One region of the Arthrobacter sedimenti genome, then DNA from elsewhere that is predicted to be linked to it. Evidence: predicted binding sites of a transcription regulator. Region 1 holds the regulator's gene; each other region holds the start of a gene.
What was found. The regulator LexA, encoded in region 1, represses DNA repair genes until DNA is damaged. The targets are predictions, from matches to a motif close to TCGAACANNTGTTCGA.

Region 1 (4,901 bases):
CCGGTGGGATTGTTGGGCGAGCAGAGGAACACAATGTTCGGTTGCAGTTCCTTGACCTGGCGCGCGGCTGACTCTGCGCTCAGGTCGTATCCTTCGGCGCGCTCTCCGGTGATGTACTGCGTGTCGGTCCCGCTGGCCAGCAGGGGGTACATGGAGTACGTGGGAGGGAAGCCCAAGGCTGTGCGTCCGGGGCCGCCGAAGGCCTGGAGGATCTGCTGCAGGACCTCGTTGGAGCCGTTGGCTGCCCATAGGTTGGTCTCGTCGAGGCCATGCCCGAGGTACTCCGCCAGGGCTTTCCGAAGTTCGGTGAACTCCCGGTCCGGGTAGCGGTTCAGGCCTGCGGCCGCTTCAGTTACGGCGGCGCTGATGGCTGCCCGCACGTCGGCGGGGACACCATGGGTGTTTTCATTGACGTTCAGAAGGATGGGGACGTCCAGTTGGGGCGCCCCGTAAGGGGTGAGCCCGCGAAGGTTGCTGCGAAGGGGAAGCCGGTTCAGACGCTCTAGCTGGTCGTTCACCTGAACAGTTTAGTTGCCGCGGCAACGACCGGAAAATGTGACGGGTCTTGTTCGCCCTCGGCGTGTGCCTCGACAGCCTGGCGCCGGGCGGAGAGCGAGCCTCAGTGTGTTGGGACGAACAGCTGCTGCCCCGGCAGGACGGATCCGGCGCTGAGGTTGTTGAGCTGAACGATATCCGCGACCACGTCGCGGGCATCGCGGTCCGGATCAACCGCACCGGCGATGGTCCACAGCGACTGGCCCGGCTGCACCGTTACGGTGACCGTGGGTGTCACCGCCAGGTCCGCCGCGGAGTCGGAGGCCTTGGCCGGCGAGTTGAAGAACCCCGACAGCGACAGCAGGAGAACCGCGAGGAGTACCAGCGGAACTCCGATCAGGACGATCCGTCCCCGCCGGGTGAGCCGAAGGGGCGCGGGTGAAGCTGAAACCTGGTGACGAGATGAAGCTGACATGAACTGAGCCCTCCTGGACCTGCCGTGCTGCCCGGGTGTCCACCCGCGGCTGCCCCGACCCTTCAGACCGCGGTCCGGAACTTCCTCCGGCCACGTTTTCGAATAGGGCATGCGCTGGTTAGAATACATGTTCGAACTTTGCTTGTTAAGTTTTAGCACTTATCAACGAACAATGTCGAGACTCGCTAGAACAAATGTTTGAAAAAGCAATGCGGCTGGCCTAGCTTTGAAACCAAAGAACAACCACCCCTGAAGTTGAACAGCAGGGTCTGACAATGACAGTGGGAGTCCTTCCGGCGGTGCATGCAGACCAGCACCGGGGTGGAAGATCCGGCGGCAAGCGAAAGGCATTGGCGAATATGGCAGCAGCAGCCGCCGGGGGCAGGACCGCCCCGCAAAGCAAGAGGACTGCCAAGGGCCTGACCCCCCGGCAAAAGAAGATTCTCGAAACCATCCAGCGCTCGGTCAATGAGAACGGGTATCCGCCCTCCATGCGCGAAATCGGCGATACCGTGGGGCTGGCAAGCCTGTCCAGCGTGACCCACCAGCTCTCCCAGCTGGAGAAACTGGGTTACCTGCGCCGCGATCCCAAACGGCCGCGCGCCATGGAAGTGCTGATGCCCCTCACGCTGGACGGCGGTTCCGGCAAGGCAGCAGGCAACTCTCCTGCACCGCAGCCAGCCGGTGCGGGTGCATCGGTCACCGAACTGCCCACCGCGCTCGATACCGCAATGGTTCCGCTTGTGGGCCGGATTGCTGCCGGCGGTCCCATCCTGGCCGAACAGCTGGTCGAGGATGTCATGCCGCTCCCCCGCCAGCTCGTGGGCCAGGGCGAACTCTTCATGCTGCGGGTGGCCGGCGATTCCATGGTGGACGCCGCCATTTGCGACGGCGACTGGGTGGTGGTCCGGCGCCAGGCCGACGCCGCCAACGGGGATATCGTTGCTGCGCTGCTCGACGACGAAGCAACGGTCAAAACTTTCCGCCAGCGCGACGGCCACACCTGGCTGCTCCCCCAGAACACACAGTACGAACCCATCCTGGGCGACCACGCCACCATCATGGGCAAAGTCGTCTCGGTCCTGCGTTCGCTCTAGCGCGTTGCCCCCGGCGCGTACTGGCCGGCCCAAACCCACATCCGAAAAGTGCCTTAATCTGCCCCAGGTCCGCCCCTGTTTTACCGCGGCGGGCCTGGGGCACTTCCGGGTCTATCGGAGCGCGTCCGCGCCCAGCCTGGTGAGGGCTGCCAGCGCCTTGCTGCGGTCAGTGGTGGCCCAGAACGGAGGCAGGGCGCCCCGCAGGAATCCGGCGTAGCGCTCGGTAGCCAGCCGCGAGTCGAGTACGGCCACCACACCTTTGTCTCCCGTTGACCTGATCAGCCGCCCGGCACCCTGGGCCAGCCGGATCGCGGCGTGGGTGGCTGAAACGGACATGAAACCATTGCCGCCCGCCTGCGCCACGGCACGCGACCGCGCCGTCATCAGCGGATCGTCGGGTCGCGGGAACGGGATCCGGTCAATCACCACCAGCCGGCAGGAACCGCCCGGGACGTCGACTCCCTGCCACAGGGACATGGTTCCGAAAAGGCAGGTGTCCGGTTCATCGGCGAACTGCTTAACCAGGGCAGTCATGGTCGATTCCCCTTGGCAGAGGACGGTCATGTCCAGCTTGGGCCGGAGGGCGTCGGCAGCTTCCTCGGCCGCGCGGCGTGAGGAGAACAGGCACAGGGCTCCCCCGCCGGACGCCTTGATCAGTGCTTCCAGTTCCTCCAGCGCCTCCGGGGACACGCCGCGGCCGGGCTTGGGCAGGTGTCCGGCGACGTAGAGGATGCCCTGCTTGGGGTAGTCGAAGGGTGAGCCGACGTCCACGCCGGTCCAGCTGGGAGCGCCGTCGCCGAGAAGGCCCAGCCCTCCTGCAGCGGGTTCGAAAGCGGAACCGATGGCCAAGGTGGCGGAAGTCAGCACCACCGTATGGTCGGCAAAGAGCCCTTCCCGCAGCCGCCCGGCGACGGACAGCGGGGCAATGTTGATCAGCACCGGTGCATTCTCATCCGGCTGCGAGTAGCCCTGGCCGGGGTCGAAGGTGCTGGCGCGGGAGAACCACACCACTTCCCGGTTCTCCCGGGCGGCTACCAGACGCTCGCATAGTTCCAGGATGAGCATGAGGCGGGACCTGGCCAGCTGCCGGCCGCCGTCGGCCGTGGTGTTGCTGTCCCCCTTGGAATCGGACAGTGCAGCCCGGCAGGCCTCACGCAGCTGGTCCACACAGTCCAGCTGTTCATCGTTCAGGCCATTGGGAAGCAAGCCATTCGGTGCGCCGGCGAGGGCCAGCTCAAGGTTGGCGGCGGCGGCGTTGAGGGCGTCAACGGTGATGGCGGTGTGTTTCCGTGCACCGGCAGCGGCGGCGTGCACCATCGCGACGGACAGTTGCCCCGACACGGCTCCGGTGACCCGGTCCTGGAGTTCGTGCGCTTCGTCCACCACCACGACGTCGTATTCAGGCAGGACGGCAAGTCCTTCGAAGGCGCTGACGGCGAGCATGGCGTGGTTGGTCACCACAACGTCCGCTTCGGCAGCGTCCTGCCGGGCGAGTTCGCTGAAGCACTCTGCAGCCATGGGGCATTTCTGGGCGCCCAGGCACTCCATGGACGTTACGGAGACCTGCCGCCAGGCGCGGTCGGTCACGCCCGGGAGCAATTCGTCCCGGTCCCCTGTAGCCGTTTTCTCCGCCCACTCGCGGAGCCGGACCACTTCCTTCCCAAGCTGGGAGGAGGGTCCGCCCACGGACGCGGCAAAGTGCGGCACGCTGGTGTCCTCGCCAAGCGAGAAAAGCTGCCCTTCGGAGGGCTCCTCGGAGGGGAAACCGCCTTCGAGCTTGTGGCGGCAGACGTAGTTGGAACGGCCTTTGACCAAGGCGACCTTGACCGGACGTTCCAGTGCCGGGGTGATGTTCTTCAGGAGCCGGGGCAGGTCCCTGCCCACGATCTGGGTTTGCAGGGCAAGCGTGGCCGTGGAGACCAGCGCAGGCTTGTTGCTTTCCAGGGCATGGGCGATCAGCGGCACGAGGTAGGCAAGCGATTTGCCGGTGCCGGTGCCCGCCTGGACCAGCAGGTGGTTGCCCGTTTCGATGGCGCGGGCCACCTGCAGGGCCATTTCGTGCTGTCCAGTGCGGCTTTGTCCACCCATGCCTGCGACGGCCCGGTCGAGCAGTTCGATGACGAACTGCTCGCCGGCCGTCTGCGCGGCTTCGTCCGCCGCGGTGTCAGTCATTGACGGTGAAGGGTACCAGTTCGGACGCCAGGCCCTCCCGGACCATGACGGCAGCCCTGGTGCCGGCCTCCACGTGGTCCATGCTGAGGATCTCGGCGTCGGACTCGTGAAGCTTGCTGATCAGGTCGCCGCGGTCGTACGGGATGAGCAGCTGCATCTTCACCGACGGCCGGGGAATGGATTCGCTGATGACCTTCAGCAGTTCCGGGATCCCTTCGCCCGTGCGTGCTGACACCACCACATGGCGCGGTTCGCGCTGCCTCAGCCGCTCCACCACGAAGGGGTCGGCGGCGTCAGCCTTGTTCAGCACGATGATCTCCGGCACCTTCCGGGCGTCGACTTCGCTGAAGACCTTCCGGACGGCAGCAATCTGGCCTTCCGGATCGGGGTGCGAGACGTCCACCACGTGCAGGATCAGGTCCGCGTCCGCCACTTCCTCGAGCGTGGAGCGGAAAGCCTCCACCAGCTGGGTTGGCAGCGAACGGACGAATCCCACGGTATCGGCCAGGGTGTAGCCCAGGCCGTCGGCGGTTTCCGCCTTGCGGACCGTGGGATCCAGCGTGGCAAACAGCGCGTTCTCCACGAGGACCCCGGCGTCGGTGAGGCGGTTGAGCAGGGAGGACTTGCCGGCGTTGGTGTATCCGGCGATGGCCACGGAGGGC
Region 2 (4,901 bases), on a different contig from region 1:
GCAGGCGCGTGCGTGACGTTGCCGAAGTAGCCGAGCTTCAGCTCCGCAGCGGGGTTGCCGGAAGGAGCAGTCTCCTGTGATGCGACCGGGGCGGCGTTGTTGACGGCGGAGGCGACCGCGGCACCGCCGCCGATGAGCGCCAGGGCGGCGGCCGCGATGCCGATCTTCAGCCCAAGCTGGCGCTTGGGCTCGGCCGCCTGGCCGGCGACGATCCGGGTGGAACCTTGCTGGTTCCGGGGACTGTTGTCCTGCGAGTTTGCCATGGTGAAGTCCTTTGCTGGGGCGGATGCTGAGACGAGGTTACGGAGCACCCAGCGGCCCCACAATCACTGCCGTAGCAGGCGTTCACGGGGCGACGCGAACCCTCAATGCGGCGTAGCGGGGCGTCAAAATTCGACGCGGGACGTCTTGATTCGGGGCCAATACAGCAGGCCCCGGCAGCGACTGCGGTCAGCAACGGCTTTTCCTAATTGACCTGCGTTGATTCACCTGCCGTTTTGGTGGGTACGTGCCCGGCATGGGGATTTTGAAAAACTAGTCAAGGAGACTCTCATGTTGCTTTGGATCGCCATTATCATCGCCGTTCTGTGGCTTCTCGGACTGCTCGCAAACATCGGTGGCGGCCTTATCCACATTCTTTTGGTCGTCGCAGTAGTCGTCCTGATCTTCCACTTCGTCACGGCCCGGCGGCGCGTCTAGGCAGGAAACGTCCAGACAAAACCGCCCAGGCAGTAACGAGGTCCCGCCGCCGGCAATGCGCCGGCGGCGGGACCTGCTCCGTTTCAGGCCGCTTTGACCAGGGGGAGTTCGTCCCAGTGCGTGGTGTACCGGGGCGAGCGCATGTCCCGTTTCATGGTCCAGTCCAATCCGGACCTGATGCCCGCATGCCCCAACCCGATGGAGCCCCGCCCGAAGCGACGGCCCACGTCCTCAAGCAGGGGCCCGATGCCGCGTTCCTCATGCCGGTTTTCGAACGGCTCCAGCGGCGGCTGGTTTCCCGTAGGCCGCAGGTCTGTGAGCATAAGACCCGCCTTGGCATACTTCAGCCCTTCGCGGATGTGGGGCAACAGGGCGTGCGCGGCCTTGGTGAGCAGCAGCGGATCCGCCGTGGGCATGGGCAACGAGACGCACACAGAGGGATAAGCCTGTTCGTTGACCCTGAATGGGGAAGTGGCAGCGAACGCCGTCAGGACCTTCGCCTGCAGCCCGTGCTTTGAGAGCCTGGCACTCGCCTGCTGACCGTAGATGCTGAGGACCTCACGGAGGCCGGCGGCAGTGGCTACAGGCGTGGCGAAGGAGCGGGAGAAGATCAACTGGTCGCGTCCAATCCGTTCCTCCTCCATGGGGATGCACGGTGTGCCGCGCAGTTCCAGGACGGTGCGCATCAGCACCACGGAGAATTTGTCCCGGATCATCACGGGATCCGCCCGGATCAGGTCCAGGACGGTGAAAATCCCCAAAACGTTCAACCGCTTGCTGAGCCGCCCGGCGATGCCCCAGACCTCATCCACCGGCAAACGGCCCATCAAACCCTCCCGCACGTCAGCCGGAACCGACTCCCACAGGCAGACCCCGCCAAAAGCGGGATTGTTCTTGGCCCATTTATTGCAGAGTTTTGCCAGGGTCTTGGTGGGCGCAATGCCCACACAAACGGGAACCCCCACGTTCCGCCGGACTGCCTCTTTTATCCTCCGGCCAAGGGACAGCAGCTCATCCGGGGCGCCCTTGACGCCCAGGAACGCCTCGTCGATGCTGTAAACCTCCAGCCAGGCCGAGTACCTGCCCAACAGCTCCATCACACGGGCGCTGATGTCCCCATACAGCTCGTAGTTGCTGGACTTTGCCACCAGGCCCCATTCCTTGGCCCGCGGCGCGAGCTTGAACCAGGGTTCACCGGTGTTTATGCCCAGGGCTTTCGCCTCGGGGGAACGGGTTACCGCGCAGCCGTCGTTGTTGGACAGCACCACCAGCGGGCGCCCTTCAAGGGAGGGGTCGAACGCGCGCTCGGCTGAGGCATAAAAACAGTTGACGTCCACGTGCGCGATCTGCGGCATCTGCGGCATGACGGCAGGCTTGGCCACGGCAATTCTCACCCCTTGCGCAGCTCAGACATGGTGCAAGCACCTGGTTGCAACACCCCAGATGGTCAGCTCGGACAGGGCGGGGACGTGGATGTCCTGGTACTTGGGGTTCTCCGCCTGGAGCACCACTCCGGTGCGGGTGATGCGGAGGCGCTTGACCGTCAGTTCCCCGTCCAGCACCGCGATCACCACGGATCCGTCCCTGGGTTCCAGGGCGCGGTTCACGATCAGTTCGTCACCGTCGCTGATGCCCGCTCCCTCCATGGAGTCCCCGGTCACCCGGACCACGAAGGTGCTGGTGATGTCCTTGATCAGGTGCGCATTCAGGTCGATCCTGCCGTCGAAGTAGTCCTGTGCGGGCGACGGAAACCCGGCCGCCACCGCCACCGGCGAGATCAGCACCGAGAACAACGAGGCACCCGCATCTATCACGCGGGGACCGATAACAACGCCCACAACACACCTTTATTCGAAAATATGTTCGATAGTTTCAGTGTAGCCCCGGAGGCTGACAACGGACACTCCTCAAGGCTGGGGCGCCGAGGGGCTAGGCTGGGAGCACCGTCGGCTCTGGGGGGGAAACGATGCGGTTCTTGAGGTTTTGGTTCGTTCCGGCAGTGATGCTCGCCGCGCTCACGGGCTGCGAGTACAGCGGCCCGCCGGAGGGGCAAGCGGCGAAGCCGTCAACCACGGCGACAACGGCAACCCCGCAGGTGGCCACCGGCGAGGCGGCGGATCCGCGCGCGGCAGAGGTGCAGGCCATGCAGGAATGGTCGCGCCGGCAGCTGCAGCCCGACCTGCCAGGCCAGTTCGCCGGGGCCACCATGTCAAGCACCACAGTCAGTTACGGCTTTGCGGGGGCAAAACCCGGCCATTACGACGTTCACTTCACCTGCGAGGGTCCAATGGAGACGCAGCTGTCGCTCGCCACCCAGGCCGGCGACGAGGTTCTCACTCCTGTCCAGGTTCCCTGTGACGGTGCTGTCTTCAAGGCCCAGGTGACGCTTTCCATCGCGGGAGTGGAGTTCGTCATGAACCCTGCGGACGGCGCGGACGGCCGATACGCCTTCCGGCTGGTGCCGGCCTCCGCGGAGCATGCCGCCACTGTGCTGCAGGGAGCGGATGGGCTGAAGGCGCTGGTCGATGCCGGCCAGACCTCCGCTCCCGGACCTGCGGCGGAGCTCAAAGGGACGCTGGACCGGGACGGGGCAGGGTGCCTCATCCTGCAGGCGGAGGATGGGGACGATTACACGCTGATCTTCCCCGAAGGAACCAACCTCAGCGGCGGGACTCTCGTCCTGCCCGCCGGCCCCCGGCTTACCGGCGGCGATCCAGTAGTCCTCACCGGGCATCGGGTACCCGCCGATGAAAGCCTGAGCATGTGCCTGAACTACGCCCGGCTCTACTCCGTGGAATCGGCTGCCATCATCCGCTGATGGAAAGGGCACGTCCGCGTCCAACAGGCGCGGGGGTACTTCACGGGGAAGTACGACGGCGGCCGCCGCCTTCCAGCGCACGCCGGCTGCCCGAGCCCCACGTAGACTTGCAGGATGCGGCTGGTAGCAAGTGATATCGACGGAACGATCCTTGGGCACGACGGAAAAATCAGCCCCCGCACCGTCCGCGCCTTCCACGCCTGCCGTGATGCCGGCGTCGAACTTGTCTTCGTCACCGGCCGCCCACCCCGGTGGCTGCACCCCCTCGAAGAACAGCTGGGCCACACCGGACGGGTGATCTGCTCCAACGGCGCGGTGGTGTGGGATCTCGAGGCGGACCGCCTGGTCTCTGCCCGCACCCTGGCCATCAACACCGTCATGGAAGTCCGGAGCATCATCAAAGAACTCCGCCCGGCGGCGCTGTTCGCCGCGGAAACGCTCACCGGCTTCCATCTGGAACCGGGCTTCATCGAGAATGAATCCAGCGAGTTGCTCGCCGAATTCACCCCCGCGCCGCTGAAGGACACGCTCACCGGCGACGACTCCGTGGTGAAATTCCTCGCCATCGTCCGCGACGGCACGCCTGACGAATTCCTCGCCGAGGTGGCTCCCGCCGTCGGGCACCTGGCCGCCGCCACCCACTCCTCGCCCGGCGTCGCGATGCTGGAACTGTCCCTTCCCGGCGTCAACAAGGCTGTCACCCTGGCAGAGTATGCGTCCGCCCTGGGCATTGAGGCGGCCGACGTGGTGGCTTTCGGGGACATGCCCAACGATATCGAGATGCTCCGCTGGGCCGGACACGGCTATGCGATGGCCAGCGGCCACCCGGAGGCCATCCGCGCGGCAGGGCAGCAGGCGCCGCATTTTGACGACGACGGCGTGGCCCAGGTTTTGGAGGCCCGGCTCGCTTCCCTGGGCGTCCAGTTTTCCTGAAACTACCCTGCCGGCTCCGGCGGCACCGTTTTCCCAGCCTGCGCTCACCTGGCGTTTACCTTCCCGCCGTAGCGTGAAGCGTGGAGAGCAGGCACCTCCGCCGGCTCAAAGGGGGTAACGATGGCAAGAAGCACCAAGCAGCACGCAGCCGATGGGCCGCTCCGCGCAGCAACACCGGCCCCGCACTGGAAGCAGCTGCGCCAAGGCGACCGCGTCCGGGTCCTCTTTTCACCCGGCTTTGAGTCAAGCGGGGTGGTGGACACCATCACGCCGGACCACACGGCGGTTTGGGTCCACCTCGACGGCGGCCGCGGGCGCACCCTGCTGCATTGCAGCGACGGCGTGGACATCCTTCCGTGCACCGATTGAACTGCAGCAGCGCTGACTGAAGGCCTCGCGCCTCGGGTACGCTCGCAGTGTGACCCTGCCCTTCTTCGAGCACCCGGACGAC
Region 3 (4,901 bases), on a different contig from region 1:
ATTTCCGCGTAGAAGGACGGCCACACCGCGTTGGCGGCTGCGTAGCCGCCGGAGAAGTAGCCGATGGCGGCCAGGAACATCAGCGGGACGCTGCCGGACTCCAGGCTGAGCAGGAACACGGGGGTCAGGATCGCGCTGGCAAGTGCACCGTAGATGAAGACCGGCTTGCGGCCGATCTTGTCCGCGAGCATTCCGAAGAGCGGCTGGGTGCCCAGGGCCACGATGTTGGCAGCCACCACCAGCCAGAGGGTGGTGGTGCCGTCAACGCCGGCCACCGTCTTGGCGTAGCTGATGGCCAGGGTGCCGAACACGGTGGAGACGGCGGCGATGAATGCGCAGCAGATCACGCGGAGGACGTCGCGCCAGTGGCCCTTGAGCAGGTCGGCAACCGGGAGCTTGGCGATCTGCGCGGTCTTGCGGGCCTCTTCGAACGCGGGCGGCTCGTGGAGGGTGCGGCGGATGAGGAACGCCACCACAACCACGGCGGCGCTGAGCCAGAACGGGATGCGCCACCCGATGCCGAACTTGATTTCATCCGGCAGGGCCAGGACGGGAATGAACACCAGGGCCGCGAGGATCTGCCCGCCCTGGGTTCCGGTGAGGGTCCAGGAGGTGAAGAAGGAACGGCGGTTGTCCGGGGCGTGCTCCAGGGTCATGGAGGAAGCGCCGGCCTGCTCGCCGGCGGCGGAGAGGCCCTGGCACAGCCGGGCCAGCACCAGCAGGGCCGGAGCCCACCAGCCAACGGTGCGGAAGTCCGGGAGGCAGCCAATGACGAAGGTGGACGCACCCATGAGCACCAGGGTGAACATCAGGACCTTCTGGCGGCCTACCCGGTCACCGAAGTGGCCCAGGATGATGGCGCCGACGGGGCGTGCCACGTAGGCGAACCCGAAGGTGGCGAAGGACATGATGGCGGCGTTGGCATCGGCACTGGGGAAGAAGACCGTGGGGAAAATCAGGGCGGCGGCGGAGCCAAAGATAAAGAAGTCGTAGTACTCGACGGCGCTGCCGAGGAAGCTGGCGAGGGCGGCCTTCCGGGGCGTCCCGGCCTGCGTGAGGGCACCTGCCCCTGCGGACGGAAGTGTCTTGCTCATGGTGTTCCTTTGGTGTGACGACATTGTCGCGGATGGATCTGGGGGGTCGCAGCCGCCGCTGCCTTGGTGCGGGCGGGGCGCGATGCGGCTGGAGTCCGGAAAAGACCCGGCATAAATAGCCACATGGTGGGAGCTACTTGTGCGATACAGAAACTATGACTGTGAGGGCTGTCACCTGTCAAGAAAAATAATCACTATCTAGAAGTAGCTCTCACATTGTGGCAACATTGAGCTATGAGTGTGAACCAAACCACAGCGGCCAATGAAGAATCCGCTGTCGCAGCCCCCATCGCGGAACCCGTGAACGCCATGCCTCCGGAGGGGAAGGTCGGCGCGCGTCCTGCCGACCGCACGGACATGGTGGGCAAGGCCCTTGGCCTGCTTGTCCTGCTGGGTGACGAACCGCGCGGCGCCACCGCCGCGGACATATCCCGCCGGGCGGAACTTCCCTTCAGCACCACCTACCGCCTGCTCGGCTCCCTGACCCGTGACGGCTTCGTCGACTATGAGCCGGATGGACGCCGCTACCACCTGGGCCTGCGGATCTTCCAGCTGGGCCAGCGGGTCTCCAACCACCACGGCTTCGCCGGGACGGCCATGCCCATCCTCCGCCGGGTCACCGAGCGGACCGGCGAGGCCACCATCCTTAGCGTCCGCGACGGCCTGCACCACCTGACCGTCAGCAAGGTGGACGGGCCGCAGACCTTCCGCGTCACCAGCGACCCCGGCCACCTCGGCTCACTCTCCACCACCGCGGTGGGCAAGGCCCTGGTGGCATTTGCGGAGGACGCGGAACGCGAAAAGCTGCTGGCCGAGCTCCCGCTGGAGGCGCTCACCGGGAAGTCCATCACCGACCGCGACGCCTTCAGGGCTGAAATCGAGCAAGTTCGCCGGCAGGGCTACGCCGTCATGGACGAGGAAAACGAAGCCGGAATGCGCGCAGTGGCCGTACCGCTGCTCAACGACCAGGGGCACGCCTTCGCCTCGTTGGCAACTGCCGTGCCCGTCTTCCGCCTGGGCTTGGACGAGCTGATCGCCCACGTGCCCCTGCTGCAGGAAGCCGCTGCCGAGTTGGCCGCGCGGCTGCCGCAGAGGTAGCAGGACCCGAGATACGGGCCTGCCCCAAAATCACCCGTGTTCGCATCTAGAACATAAGTGCGATAAGTGAACATTTGATGTACCGTAATCCCTATCACCCGCAGCGCGGCAAAGTTCCGCCGCTGCCAGGTGCTGTACCAAAGGAGCTGCACGCATGAGCAATCGAACTGAGTCCTACCTGGTGGGACTGGTCGGTGATGGCGTGATGCCGTCGCTCACGCCACCCATGCACGAGCGGGAAGGTGACGTGCAGGGCCTGCGCTACCTGTACCGCCCCATCGACCTGCTGGAACTGGGGCTGACCGCCGAATCAGTGGGCAGCATCCTGAACTGTGCCCGCACCCTGGGCTTCAATGGCCTGAACATTACCCATCCCTGCAAGCAGCTGGTCCTGCAGCACCTGGACGAAATAAGCCCCGACGCCCGCCGGCTGGGCGCCGTCAACACGGTGGTTATCCGCGACGGCCGCTTCATCGGCCACAACACGGATTTTTCCGGCTTCGCTGCAGCCCTGGCGTCCGGCCTGCCCGGTGCGAAACTGGACCGCGTGGTGCAGCTGGGTGCCGGCGGCGCAGGATCCGCCGTCGCCTACGCCCTGCTCACCGCCGGCGTGCGCACGCTGGACCTCGTGGACATGGACCCCGCCCGGGCCGCCGCCAGGGCTGCCGAGCTGCAGGGCTTTTTCCCGGACAGCACCATCACGGCACGCACGACGGCGGAGCTGCCGCAGCTGATGCGCCTGGCCGACGGCCTGGTGCACTGCACCCCCGTAGGCATGGCGGCGCATCCCGGCGTCCCGCTGGACCTGGACCTGCTGGAGTTCCGGCACTGGGTGGCGGACATTGTCTACCGCCCCATCGACACCGAACTGGTCCGCGGCGCCCGCGCCAAGGGCTGCGAGGTGCTGGACGGCGGCCGGATGGCCGTGGGCCAGGCCGCCGACGCCTTCCGGATCTTCACCGGGCTCGAGGCAGACCCGGCGCGCATGCGCAGCCACTTCCTGGAGCTCGTGGCCGCCGAGGAGGTGGCCGCCTGATGCGCACCGGAATCGCCACGGTTTGCCTCTCCGGCACCCTGAAGGAAAAGATGCAGGCCTGCGCCATCGCCGGCTTCGACGGCATCGAGATCTTCGAACAGGACTTGGTCACCTCCCCGCTCAGCCCCGAGGACGTGCGGAAGACGGCAGCCGACCTGGGGCTTGGCCTGGACCTGTACCAGCCGTTCCGGGACTTCGACGGCGTCACGCCGGACCTGCTGAAGGCCAACCTGCGCCGCGCAGAGGCCAAGTTCAAGCTTATGGCCCGCCTTGGCATGGACACCATCCTGGTGTGCTCCAACGTTGCCACCGCCACAATTGACGATGACGCTGTCCGGGCCGAACAGCTGGCACAGCTTGCCAGTCTGGCCGGGGACCACGGCGTCAAGGTGGCCTATGAAGCCCTGGCGTGGGGCAAATACGTCAACGACTACGAGCACGCCTACCGGCTGGTGGAGATGGTGGACCACCCCAACCTGGGAACCTGCCTGGACTCCTTCCACATCCTGAGCCGGGACTGGGACACTGCGCCCATCGAGGACATCAACGCGGACAAGATCTTCTTCGTCCAGGTGGCGGACGCCCCAAAGCTCTCCATGGACGTCCTGTCATGGAGCCGCCACTACCGGGTGTTCCCCGGTGAGGGCCAGTTCGAGCTGGCCAAGTTCATGGGCCACGTGGTCCGCGCCGGCTACACCGGACCCGTGTCGCTGGAGGTCTTCAACGACGTCTTCCGCCAGTCGGACGTCGAGCGCACCGCGGTGGATGCCATGCGGTCCCTGATCTGGCTGGAGGAGCAAAGCGCAAAATGGCTGAGCACCTCCGCCGCAGACGCGCCGGGCAACGGCGGCGCCCTCCGTCGTCGTTATCCCATGGAGCTCGCCACCCTGCCCAAGGTGAACGAGCCCGCAGGCTTCAACTTCGCCGAGGTGAAGGCGGACGACACCGCGCAGCTGGAGAAGCTCCTGGGCCAGCTGGGCTTCGCGTTCGAGGGCAGGCACCGGACCAAGGATGTCCAGCTGTGGACCATGGGCCAGGCCCGGGTGATCATCAACGAACAGGCCGCGCAGCACGCCGAGCCGGCCATTGCCGCGCTGGGGTTCGACGTCGATTCCCCCGTGATTGCGTCCGCCCGGGCCCAGCAGCTCAAGGCCCCCGTGGTGGCCCGCAAGGTGCAGGCGGACGAGGAAGTATTCCAAGGCATCTCAGCGCCGGACTCCACCGAGATCTTCCTGTGCCAGGGCAGCCCCGACGGCACGGCGGCATGGACGCATGAGTTCGGCGAAGGGCTGGAACACCCCTCCGCGGGCGCCAGCGCGGTCATTGACCACGTTAACCTCGCACAGCCGTGGCAGCACTTCGACGAGGCAGTCCTCTTCTACACCAGTGCCCTGGCCCTGGAACCCCAGCCCTTTGCCGAGGTGCCCAGCCCCAGCGGCCTGGTGCGCTCGCAGGTCATGCAGACCTCCGACGGCGCGGTGCGGCTGGTGCTGAACCTCGCCCCCATCCAGCAGGCACGGAACGAGGCCCGCAAGACCTACCAGGAGCACATCGCCTTCGCTGTGGACGATCTCGTGGCGACTGCCCGCGCCGCGCGGGACCGCGGCCTGGAATTCCTGCAGATCCCCGCCAACTACTACGAGGACCTGGACGCCCGGTTTGATCTTGAGCCG
Region 4 (4,901 bases), on a different contig from region 1:
TACCTCGGGGGTGTACCCCCTCACCTTCGCGTGGCGCCGGAAGTATTCCTCCACCTGCGCTTCCCCCGCCTCGTTGCTCAACGCCCTGCGGAACTCGTCGGCCTTGGCCAGCCCGCAACCGGTCATGATGTCGAGGGTTTTCAGGATCTGTTCGTGGAAGACCGTGACCCCATGGGTTTCCTGCAGCACGGGTTTGAGGTCCGGGTGCGGATAAACCTCAGGGGCAAATCCGTGGCGGTGTTCCAGGAAGGGCCGCACCATGTCCGATTTCATCGGCCCGGGGCGGAACAGGGAAATATCGATGATGAGGTCGTTGAATTCCCGGGGCGCCATCTTTCCGATCAGTTCCCGTTGCCCGGGGGATTCAATCTGAAAGCAACCCAGGGTGTGCGTGCTCCTGATCAGTTCATAGGTTGGTTCATCGTCAAGGGGGACGGCGTTGAGGTCGATCCGGCCGTCCCCGGCAATGTAGTCCGGGCCGGTGCCATCGGGTCCCAGTGGGTGCCTGCCCGCTGCCACCACGTCCTTTTTGGTGGGGTGGATGCGTATTATCTCCCGGACGGCGAAAGCCATTGCGCTTTGCATGCGGACACCCAGGACATCGAGTTTGAGCATGCCCATGGGGTCCATGTCGTGTTTATCGAACTGGCTCATGGGCAGGCCAAGCCCGCTTGGCTGGACCGGGGTGCGGTCCAGGAGCGTGGCATCACCCAGGATCACGCCGCAGGGGTGCATGGAGATGTGGCGGGGGAGCCGGTCCAGGCGTTCAGTCAGATCCACCAGCAGGTCCAGCTGCTGGTTGCCATCGGCATCGCGCTGTTCAACCCTGCCGGCAAACTCCCGGAGCTCGGGCTTTTCCTGCAACGCCTCCCGGAACTTCCGGGCCGAAAACCGCCACAGCTGCTTGGCGATCTCCCCCACCTCGCCGTCGTCCATACCCAGCGCCAGCCCGGCGTCGCGCACTGCCCCCCGCGCCCGGTATCCGTTCTGCATGCTCATCAGGGTGACCCGCTCTGACCCGAACCGCTCGAAGATCCGCCGGTAGACGTTGTGGCGTTCAGCGCTTTCGACGTCGATGTCGATGTCCGGAAGGGTGGCGCGGTCGTTGGAAAGGAACCGTTCGAAAATGAGGTCGTGCTGGAGGGGGTTCACATGGCTGACGTCAATCAGGTAGTTGACCAGGCTGGAGGCCCCCGATCCCCTGGCAGCCGCCCTGACCCCCATGTCCTGGATCATCCGGGACACCTCCGCCACCGTGAGGAAGTAGGAGGAAAATCCGAGGTTGTTGATGATGCCCAGTTCATGGTCAAGCCGAAACAGCATGTCCTTCTCTGCCTTGCCGCTGACACCGGGGAACCGCCTGCCGATTCCCGCATGGCAGCGCTGGATGAGTTCGGCGTGCGGATCCTGGTTGATGCCAATGACTGACGCCTCAGGGACAACTGGCTGTTTCCAGCCCATATCGGTGGTGGGGTCGATCCGGCAAAGATCGGCGAGCGCCTCGGTCTGGGCCATCAGCTGCTTGAGGTCCGCGGCACCATAACCTGCAGCGGAAATGATCTCCTTCCCCAGGGCCAGCATGTGCTCCCCGGTTTTAAGCCATCCCTGTCCGGTTGGCTGCAGCAGCGGCTCTCCTGCCAGTTCCGGTAGGGACTTCAAGGTCCTGGCAGAGTCCAGGACGTCGGCAGTTGGGGCTCCATCGGCAGCGCAGTAGCGGACGGCATTGGTGAGGATGGCAGGTACATGGTGCTCCTCGGCGAGCCTGAGCATGCGGACGGCATGGGCCGTGCTGAACGAGGTACCCGGTGCGCTGAGCTGGGAGACGATTTCCGCCACCACTGTTCCAGCGGGCATGGCGTCGATCCATTGCTTGAACAGGGTTCGGGGGCGCAGGTACCGCCGCCCACCCATGGCCCTTCCGACGTCTGAGTCAGGTCCGAGCAGGACGGTCAGCACCGGCTTGAGGGTTTGGGGGTCCAGGGTGCGGGAGGCAAGTTCGGCGCGGGTGACTGCCGCGGGGACCGCTCCCCCGGCCTTCCCCGATGTCCTGGCGTGGGCATCGGATACCAGCCTGCAGAGCGCACGGTAACCGGCACCGTTGTTATTGCCCCTGGCCAGCACCACCACCCGGCCGGCTACCTGCGTGCGGTGATCGCCGTCGTCGTCAAAGACTGCCAGGTCCACCCCCACAATGGGATCGATGCCGGCAGCCATGCAGGCCTTGAGGTGCTTGATGGTGCCATACAGGCCATCCCTGTCGGTGCAGGCAAGGGCAGTAGCCCCGTCCGCGGCGGCTGCCATGGCCAGCTCCTCCGGCCAGGAGACGCCGTAGTGGGCGCTGAATGCTGTGGAAACGTGTAGGTGGGTGAAGCTCATGCTGTTCTGTTTCAGGCAGTTCTGGGGCGTAGCGCGTCATGGATCCGCAGCAGCCGCCATCGGCCGCTGGGGATGTGGCGGGACAGGTCAAGGGTGAGGGTTTCTGCACCGGCAGGATCATTGGGACCCCCGGGGCGGGGTGGCTTCCGGCTTGGGATCACCTGGATGCGCCAGATTTCGTGGTCCACCACGCCCTGCCCGCTTCCCAATGGAGCCCTGGCGTCCTCCGCCCACCATTGCCGGCGTTCGTACCACCGGACAGGTTCGGCGCAGACCGTGTAGGACCGGCCTGCCCAGGTGAGGGATTCCGGCTGGCCCGCAGCGGAGCACACCACGTCAACGGACTCGCTGAACATGCCCATGGCGCCTCCCCGGACGGTAAACCTGGAATGGTTATTCGAACATGTATTCGAATACTGCCAGTCTACGCCGCGTCTGCAGCAAAACATAGGCGGGGGTGGACGGAGCGTGCGGCAGGGAGCAGGATGTTGGCATGAGTACCGATGACGCACTCCTAAAGCAGGCAAGCATCAAGGCCCAGGACTCCACCATCCTTGCCACGTTCGATATCGACGGCGCCATTCCGGAATCCGGCGCCTACGTGGTGGGGCTGATGGGAGCCTCGCCGGACTATTCATTCCAGCGGCGGCTGTGCATTGAATTCATGAACGGGGAGGCAATCGCCTGCTACTCGTTCAACCGGGACCAGGGGGTCGAGGAGGATTACGACCTGTCCGGGGTGTCCCATTCGGACAACAGCATTACCGGGAGCTTTCCCCTTTCAGCGCTGGATGGGCTGGGAAAGGGGCACGTCATCTCTGCCTTCAGCGAGGCGGACGGACGGGAGTTCCAGCACGGAGTGCCGGTGGAGGAGGCCCTGTAGCCCCCTCCACCAACACTTTAAAGTTCAGCTGTTTTCTTTGTGGATCCGCAGTTCAAGTTCAATGAACGCGGAGATCATGGCCCGGTACGTTGACTCCACGATGTCCGGGTCGATGTCCTTTTTCTCCGCAGCGGAACGGACATGCTCAATGATGCGCTCCACCCGTCCGGGGGCGCGCACCTCGGCGTCATCCCCCTTGAGGGTTCCGGCAATCCTGATCAGCCGTTCGCGGCGGGCAATGAGGGTGACAATCTGCTCATCCACCTCGTCAACGGCAATCCGGACGGCCGCGAGCTGTTCCTTGTCGGCCCGGGCATCCCTGTCGTTTCCTTGAATTGTCGCCATCGTCTGACAGTATCGAAGCATGGAGCCCAGAGTCGACTTTATCTCCCTCGGTGTCCGCAACGTTGCGGATTCGCGCGCCTTCTACATTGACGGCCTTGGCTGGCCGGTCCACCGGGAGGCGGCCGGGGAGGTGCTGTTCATCCAGGTGAACCACGGCCTGGTGCTCTCCCTCTGGGACGCACGCCAGATGCAGGCCGAAGCAGGCACGAATCCGCCGTCCGGTGTCCCCTGCATCACCCTCAGCCATAACGTGGAAAGTCCGGCGGACGTGGACAGGATCATGGAGGAGGCAGCGGCTGCGGGCGCTGCCATCATCGCCGAACCGGTCACCCAGCCCTGGGGCGGCTACACGGGGTACTTCGCCGACCCCGACGGCTTCCGCTGGGAGGTGGCCTACAACCCCACCTGGGCAGTGGACGACGGCGGTACGGTCACCGTGTGAAGGCAGGGCGCCTTGAGCGGGGCTGCTAGAACAGCGCCTCCACCGGGCGGATCAGCTCGGGACCGTTGTTGCGCACATTGCCCACTTCCTTTCCCACGGAATCAACCTGCCAGTCGGCGGCGGCATCCTTGACCCTTGACCGCACCAGGTCCACGAGGCCGGCTGCGTCATCGGCGTGGGGGTCCAGCCAGGCTTCCATGGTGGCCTTGTCCATGGGCAGGGGCACCCTGTCGTGCAGTTCCGTCAGCTTCCCAAAGATGGTGGACTCCGTCCCCGGCGGAGGCGTGTCCGCGGTGAGGATGGATGTGGACAGCAGCCACCGCCCGGGCTCCCCCTCGGGCAGGGACGGGTCCTTCCACCATTCATAGAGGCCGGCGAAAACCAGTCCGTGGTACTGGCCAGGGTGCACGTAATACGGCTGCTTGGACTTCCCGGGGCCCTGCTTCCATTCGTAGTAGCCATCGGCCGGAACTGCACAACGACGTGACTTCGCGGCTTTACGGAACGCCGGTTTCTCCAGCACCGATTCGCTGCGGGCGTTAATCATGCTGGACCCGATTTTCAGGTCCTTCGCCCAGGACGCGACCAGGCCCCAGCGTGCCACATGCAGTTGCCGTACCTGCCTGGGCCCGGCGTTGTCCTCCTTCAGGCGCTCCAGCACTATGGGGACGGCGTCGGTGGGTGCCACATTCCATGACGGCGGAATGCTCACCTCGTCCTCCAGCTCGGCGTCGAACTCAGCCAGGAGGTCCCCCACGGCACGGGCCATTACGTAGCGTCCACACATGGCACCAGCTTGCCACCGGCCGCCATAAAGTGTCATGCGGCGCCGCCCAGGCACTGCGGCAGCGGGGA

Region 2: ACFO0G_RS14915 (LexA family protein) is a predicted target of LexA. The motif match lies at 2,551-2,566, and genes of this name have one in related genera.
Region 3: ACFO0G_RS13315 (shikimate dehydrogenase) is a predicted target of LexA. The motif match lies at 2,240-2,255, and genes of this name have one in related genera.
Region 4: ACFO0G_RS08880 (DUF6504 family protein) is a predicted target of LexA. The motif match lies at 2,774-2,789, and genes of this name have one in related genera.

Annotation. Positions count from the first base shown of each region.
Region 1 covers NZ_JBHSDQ010000002.1:561,552-566,452, reverse strand. The annotation lists gene ACFO0G_RS07855 (histidinol-phosphate transaminase) at 1-518, opposite strand, end outside; gene ACFO0G_RS07850 (LysM peptidoglycan-binding domain-containing protein) at 620-970, opposite strand; gene lexA (transcriptional repressor LexA) at 1,330-2,067, shown strand; gene ACFO0G_RS07840 (ATP-dependent DNA helicase) at 2,179-4,239, opposite strand; gene hflX (GTPase HflX) at 4,232-4,901, opposite strand, start outside.
Region 2 covers NZ_JBHSDQ010000006.1:171,082-175,982, reverse strand. The annotation lists gene ACFO0G_RS14930 (ABC transporter substrate-binding protein) at 1-263, opposite strand, end outside; gene ACFO0G_RS14925 (lmo0937 family membrane protein) at 553-699, shown strand; gene ACFO0G_RS14920 (Y-family DNA polymerase) at 783-2,063, opposite strand; gene ACFO0G_RS14915 (LexA family protein) at 2,106-2,537, opposite strand; gene ACFO0G_RS14910 (hypothetical protein) at 2,675-3,517, shown strand; gene ACFO0G_RS14905 (HAD family hydrolase) at 3,632-4,450, shown strand; gene ACFO0G_RS14900 (hypothetical protein) at 4,571-4,819, shown strand; gene ACFO0G_RS14895 (glycerophosphodiester phosphodiesterase) at 4,869-4,901, shown strand, end outside.
Region 3 covers NZ_JBHSDQ010000005.1:130,713-135,613, reverse strand. The annotation lists gene ACFO0G_RS13325 (MFS transporter) at 1-1,094, opposite strand, end outside; gene ACFO0G_RS13320 (IclR family transcriptional regulator) at 1,329-2,192, shown strand; gene ACFO0G_RS13315 (shikimate dehydrogenase) at 2,347-3,228, shown strand; gene ACFO0G_RS13310 (bifunctional sugar phosphate isomerase/epimerase/4-hydroxyphenylpyruvate dioxygenase family protein) at 3,228-4,901, shown strand, end outside.
Region 4 covers NZ_JBHSDQ010000003.1:162,202-167,102, reverse strand. The annotation lists gene ACFO0G_RS08885 (DNA polymerase III subunit alpha) at 1-2,376, opposite strand, end outside; gene ACFO0G_RS08880 (DUF6504 family protein) at 2,388-2,738, opposite strand; gene ACFO0G_RS08875 (hypothetical protein) at 2,870-3,259, shown strand; gene ACFO0G_RS08870 (chorismate mutase) at 3,284-3,604, opposite strand; gene ACFO0G_RS08865 (VOC family protein) at 3,624-4,046, shown strand; gene ACFO0G_RS08860 (SOS response-associated peptidase) at 4,072-4,833, opposite strand.